2 linked regions of the Lentimonas sp. CC4 genome follow. The protein of the gene in region 1 interacts with the protein of each later gene in a pairwise test. Links are inferred from orthologs where the notes say so. Each region holds a gene or a part of one and is shown on either strand. Other genes may lie near its edges. The genes, in order: GZZ87_RS09140 and GZZ87_RS00580.

What was found.
Region 2: the proteins of GZZ87_RS09140 (region 1) and GZZ87_RS00580 interact in binary tests that used the Escherichia coli proteins (3 or more experiments, as listed by UniProt). The link is inferred for Lentimonas sp. CC4 from one-to-one orthologs.

What each region holds. Positions count from the first base shown.
Region 1 is NZ_CACVBO010000001.1:2,087,088-2,090,157, forward strand. Bases 118-2,999 are described here. They hold GZZ87_RS09140 (molybdopterin molybdotransferase MoeA), read right to left. Parts: upstream 2,221-2,999; coding sequence 1,015-2,220; downstream 118-1,014. Other genes in these bases: GZZ87_RS09130 (NAD(P)-dependent oxidoreductase), read right to left, coding at 118-552; GZZ87_RS09145 (RimK family alpha-L-glutamate ligase), read left to right, coding at 2,728-2,999. Outside these bases: more of GZZ87_RS09130, read right to left, coding at 1-117; more of GZZ87_RS09145, read left to right, coding at 3,000-3,070. UniProt on the Escherichia coli protein: Catalyzes the insertion of molybdate into adenylated molybdopterin with the concomitant release of AMP.
Region 2 is NZ_CACVBO010000001.1:133,169-136,295, forward strand. Bases 156-3,094 are described here. They hold GZZ87_RS00580 (NTP transferase domain-containing protein), read left to right. Parts: upstream 156-1,300; coding sequence 1,301-1,888; downstream 1,889-3,094. Other genes in these bases: GZZ87_RS00570 (hypothetical protein), read right to left, coding at 156-669; moaC (cyclic pyranopterin monophosphate synthase MoaC), read left to right, coding at 825-1,304; GZZ87_RS00585 (MoaD/ThiS family protein), read left to right, coding at 1,960-2,199; GZZ87_RS00590 (molybdenum cofactor biosynthesis protein MoaE), read left to right, coding at 2,277-2,762; GZZ87_RS00595 (MOSC domain-containing protein), read left to right, coding at 2,906-3,094. Also shown: more of GZZ87_RS00570, read right to left, coding at 1-155; more of GZZ87_RS00595, read left to right, coding at 3,095-3,127. UniProt on the Escherichia coli protein: Transfers a GMP moiety from GTP to Mo-molybdopterin (Mo-MPT) cofactor (Moco or molybdenum cofactor) to form Mo-molybdopterin guanine dinucleotide (Mo-MGD) cofactor.

The sequences.
Region 1 (3,070 bases):
GTTGATAAACAGTGTGCCAGCGGCTCCTTGTAGTAGGCTGTCTTTCTTGCTGCGGTAAATTCGTTGCATCGCGGCATCATCGGTTACGACGGTGATGACGATGTCGGACGCGGCAGTGACGGCACTGAGCTTTTTGACTGCATTGGAACTGAGCTCGTCGGCAAGTGTTGCAGCGGCATCTGAATTGATGTCGTAGAGGGCGCTAATCGTGTAGCCGCACGCGTGTAGGTGGCGCGCCATGTTCGCGCCCATGCGGCCTACGCCGACGAAGCCGACTGTCGGTTTCGGGGCTGCGACCTTCCGTTTGACTGCGACTTTCTTCACCGCGCGCTTGATGGTGACTTTCTTAGTAGGCACTTTTTTCGCTGCCGTTTTCTTCACCGCGCGCTTGGTGGTGGCCTTCTTGGTAGGCGTCTTCTTCGCTGCGGTTTTTTTGACGGCACGCTTTGTCGTCGCTTTTTGGGTGACACGTTTAGTGATTACTTTCTTCGCTGCACGTTTGGTAGTGGCTTTCTTTGCTGGGGCTTTGGTGGCAGTGCGTTTGATTTGCATGATGGTCTATTCGTGGTGGTTCACCCGTATTATGGGGGCAAGGTATTATAGTGGGAAAAACCGTATCGGCTTTTAGCACTTTTTCAAGGCGTTGGGCATAGATTTAGTGGAGAGGCTTTGCTTTAGAATATTACAGCCGCGAATCAAGAATTGTGAATTTTCACTCACCCCATTCGGGAGGGACGAGCTCCGCCTCGTCTTGCGTCGTGCTAGTGCAGAGGATCTGTGCTTTGGCTCGGTGCTGAGGCTCGGCGGACGGCGCGGAGGCCATCCCTCCCACTGTGTGTTGTGATTTCGGGAGGGACGAGCTCCGCCTCGTCTTGCGGTGAGCTGGTGCAGAGGATCTGTGCTTTGGCTCGGTGCTTAGGTTCGGCGGACGGCGCGGAGGCCATCCCTCCCAAAGTAACCCGCACATCTAGCAGATTCGCAGCGCTTTCTACTAATTAGGCTTCCCTTGAGATATTACAGCCAAGGATGGAATTCGAAGGTCTCGCCAATCGCGTAGGTCTTGGTTTCGGACGGCGGGAGCTCGATGTAGCCGTCGCTTTGTAGGATACGGACGAGGTCGCCAGAGTTTTGTGCGGGAGTGCTGTGGGCGGTATTATTGGTGCCTAGTTTGATTGGTAGAAAGACGGTGATGTCGTCGCGGGCTTTGACGGGCTCAGCGAGTTGCACCGTGCGTCTGGTGGCATCAGTAGGTGCACCCATTGCCTGCTTGATCGCTGGTATTACGTAGTGGTGTAGTGCGACGAGTGTGGAGAGCGGATTGCCTGGTAGGGTGAATACGGCGCAGTGGCCGTTGCTCCAATAGCCAAAGGGCTTGCCTGGTTTTTGCAGCACGCCGTGGAAATGGTTTTGTAGTCCTAATTCGTCCAGAGTTGATGGGATGTAATCCTTTTTGCCCATTGAGATGCCGCCGCTAACAATGAGAAAGGTGTTTTGCTCAATCAATTCGGCCAGCTTGGTTTTAGAGATCGCGGCATCGTCGGGCAGGTGCGTGCGGTTTTGCGCGCTGAGTTGTGCGTTGGTCAATGCGGTCTCGATGGAGAGGTCGTTGGAGCGGCGGATTTGATGCGCCTGCGGTGTATTTGCGACATCGACGAGCTCGTCGCCTGTGCTGACGATGGCGATCGTTGGCATTTTCGTGACTAGTAGCTGCGCGCTACCACAGGTTGCGGCGATGGCGATTTCACGGCTGCCGATCACTGTGTTGGGTGAGAGTAGCACTTTGCCCACCGGGTGGTCGCTGCCGAGTGGATGAATGCAGTTGCCCGATACGTGGTCGGATGCGTTCAGCAGGCGAATCGTTTGCTCGTCGATTCGTTCGGTGACTTCGTAGGGCACCACGCAGTCCGCGTCGGCGGGCACGACGGCGCCGGTCATTATTTCAGCGCAGACGTTTTGTGTTGTGCCCAGTTCGACCGGAGGCGCTCCAGCTGGGGCTTGAGCGACGATGGTAAAGGTATCGCTCTGTGTGGCGTCGGCTGCACGGATGGCATAACCGTCCATCATGGAGCGATCAAACGGGGGGAGCGGGCGGTCGGCGGTGACTGCTTCACGTAAAATACGCCCAGCGCATTTATCCAATGGGCAGCTGATGGCGGGGATGGAGGGTAGGTGCGCGTCGATGTGTTGGCGCGCAGCGGATGGGCTGATCAGTGCTTTCATAGATGGGTGTCGGGGTGTGACTAGAGAGGCTCTTGGCAGCCGAATCAAGCTTGGCATTCGTAAGAGACTGAATTGGGGGCTGAATGCCGAAAACTACTCACGCGCCTCATCATGTGTGAAAAGTGCCGTGGCTCATGCGGATCTGTTTAATGTGCTGGTTGCCTGGGGAGGGACGGCCTCTGCGCCGTCTGCCGAGCCTTAGCACAGAACGAAAGCACTCAATGTATGCGCCAGCACAACGCAAGACGAGGCGGAGACATCAGCGCTCCCGAATGTCTTATGATTTAGCAATGGATATATACTCTGTAGGCACCCGTGAGGGGCGGAAGCGTTATAGAACGATGTGTGCTTGTGGCCTTTGCGCGGTCTTCGCGAGCAAAGCCCCTACGCTGGAGTCGCGACATACCTCGAAGGCACCTTTTACAAATTAGAATGCACCAAAATATATATTAATGAAGTGCGTATATTTAGCTTTCATTCTTAAAAATAAAGGATGCTATTAGCACGATGAATCTATCTATTCTCTCTTGTGCCCCGAAATGTTATTCCACTCTAAGACTGATCGAGGCTGCTAAGCAGCGAGGTCACAAAGTGAAGGTGCTGGATACCACGCGTCTGTCTCTGGAGTTGGCGCATGGTGAGCCAGATTTATATTATAAGGGGGCGCCGATTGATACACCAGATGCGATCTTGCCACGTATTGGCACTTCGTTGACACGCTACGGCACGGCTGTGGTGCGCCAATTCGAGCAGATGGACGTTTATACGCCAAATACTTCGGCGGGCATTAGTAATTCGCGCGATAAGTTGCGCAGTCTCCAAATTCTTTCGCGCCACGATGTCGGCATCC
Region 2 (3,127 bases), 2.0 Mb from region 1 along the record:
GTTCGTCAAAAAAGCCTGATGCTGCTGAAGCTGCTGATCCAGCGACGATGCCACCACGACAGAAGTCGCGAAAAACATGATCACAGCATTCGAAACCGCGTCACCACAACTTGAATCCTTAATTCGCTTCGAGAAATCTTGATTCAGCCCCTCCAGCACCTCGTAAAGCTCTTTCAAATGGGTCAGCTCCCAGTCCGGCTCACCGCCCTCTAGCTGCACAAAATACTGCTTCGTCAAATACGAGCCCACCGTCCGGTGCAATGTCTCACGCGTTGAACAAAACGGGATATGAAAACTCGCCATTGCCCCCAACTCCTTTAGCACCGGGCACCCACTGGTCGCCATCATCAAGCCCATCAACGAATTGATCCCAACCTGTAAATCGCAGTCATTACTGTATTTGCGTGCCGCAGCCTCGACAGTGACTTGCACACGCTCGGTCGAAGCATCATTAGGAAAGGCATCTAGCAAGCCATGCATCCTGGTGGCCACTGGGCAATATTTACAATCAGCCGTGCTCAGAGGGCAACACGCGCACTGCCGATGCTCCAACCGAGCCCAATCTGGAAATGCCTCGCTCGACTCGAGGTCATGCGGCTCTGTCTCAACGTCAAAGACCACCTCTCGATCCTTGACTTGAAAAATATAGCGCACCACTCCGTCATTCATGCCGTTACAATAAAGGGGCAATTCAAGCACCGTCGATACATCAATGCAGAAACCCGCTCATTTTTCTGACTTATTTACCACAATTAGGTTTTTCACCCCACCCGACAGACTTAAGATTGTGTCCCGAAAGGAGAATCCCTCATATTGCCGCACACATGGAATTTACACATATCGATAAGGACCAACGCCCGACCATGGTCGACGTTTCTGAAAAAAACGTAACGGAGCGCACCGCCATCGCAGAAAGCTTCGTCAACCTCGGCCCAGAAATCATGAGTGCTTTAACCGAAGCAGGTTGGAGCTGTAAGAAAGGCCCCATTCTCGATACTGCGGTCATCGCTGGCACCATGGCCGCAAAAAAGACCTCCGAGCTCATCCCGTTTTGCCACCCGCTCAACCTGAAATCCATCAAAATTAAAATCGAGCCCGTCGATGACTCCCGTCTCAGAATCGAAGCCTTCGTCAAAGTGCTCGACCAGACCGGGATCGAAATGGAAGCCCTGACCGCTGCCAGCGTGGCCGCACTGACGATCTACGACATGTGCAAGGCCGTCTCGAAAGACATCGTGATCGAAGAGACTCGCCTCGTTAAAAAAACCGGCGGCAAGAGCGACTACACACTCTCACAATCATGAACCAAGCAATCTACGGCCTCCTCCTCGTCGGCGGTGAAAGTCGCCGCATGGGCAGTGACAAAGCACTGCTCAGCTACGACGGCAAAACGACACAACTCGAACACACCGCCGCACTTCTGCAAACCGTGTGCCCACGCGTCTTCATCTCGCAACGCGAGGAGCAGCCCTTCCCCACGCCCGCAGGCACCGAAGCGATCTTTGACAGTGTCGAAGACGCCCGCGGCCCACTGCGGGGCATCCTCTCAGCGATGCACGCACACCCCGACGCCCACTGGCTCGTTCTAGCCTGCGACCTGCCCAACCTGACAACTGCCGCACTGGATAAACTGATCGCCGAATTTCGCGCAGCACCGAGCGCAGAGTTGACCGCCTACCGCAGCAGCCATGACGGGCTCCCCGAACCGCTTTGTGCGATCTATCCGGCAGGCAGCGACGCAGGACTCCTCGCACTCGCGCAAGAGCTCGGCAAATCCTGCCCCCGCAAATTACTGATCATCAAAGAAGCCGCCCTCGTTGAGCAAGACGACCCACGCAGCCTCGATAACATCAACACTGCCGAAGAATTTAAGGAGCTCACACAGTAGAAGCGGCTTCCAGCCGCTTTCCTTCAAACTGAAATAAAGCGACAAGAGTGTCGCTGCTACAATCCTCACTCATGCAAATCAAAGTCATCTATTTCGCCCAACTCGCCGACCTCGCTGGAAAAAGCGAAGAAACGCGTGAACTCACCGACAGTTCACCCGCCGCGCTTTACACCGAAGTCAGCGCCGCCTACAACTTCCCGCACGAGTTCACACAGCTACAAGTGGCAATCAACCACCACCTATCGGCCCACGAAACCGAGCTTAAGGACGGCGACACGATTGCCTTTCTGCCGCCAATGACTGGCGGGTGATTTAAGTGAGTCACTTGACATTGCTGTCTGACTGTCCAAGACGAATACAACAGACAGGAATGTCTGTATCACCTACCATGAAATTTAAACTAACCGACACACCCATCAATCCGATGGAGCTGCGTAAAGAACTCCTATCACTTTCAGCCGGCGGCTACTGCAGCTATGAAGGCTGGGTGCGCGATCACAACGAGGGCAAAGCTGTCGCCGCGCTCCACTACCACGGCTATGCGGAGCTTGCAGATGGCATCGCTCTAACAATCATCGATGAGGCCAAAGCAAAGTTTCACATCGAAGACGCCGCCATCGTGCATCGTTTCGGCGCACTCACTACTGGCGATATTGCCGTCTGGGTCGGCGTGACCGCACACCACCGTGGCGACACCTTTCTAGCCGCCCGCTACATCATCGACAACGTCAAGCACCGCCTACCGATCTGGAAGAAGGAAGTCTATACCGACGGCACCGAAGCCTGGATCGAAAGTAACCACTGCGGCTGCACCGACCCGAAAAACCTTGAGCACCATGATCACGATGAACCGCACGAGCATCATCATTACTAAAATGCAGTGCACATAGTTAGCCACGAAGAGGCACAAATATTCACAAAAACTTAAACACAACAAACTCATGCGCTCTAGCGCATGCTGACTAAATTTTCGTGCCTCTTTGTGGCAAAAAATCACCCGACTCCAGATCTCAATCGATGAATATAGAAATCAAAGCCCTCTACATTTCCAGCGGCCACGACTTCGTCGGTCGTCACGGCAAAGGCCGACTCGATCATGGTATCAAAAAAGTGGAGTCAGTCGAGTGCCTCGCAGGGCGCGGTATCCTCAACGACCGCTACCTCGACCATGAAGAAGACTTTAAGGGGCAGATCACTTTCTTTGATTGGGAAGTCTATGACCGCATCCGCACACAGTGC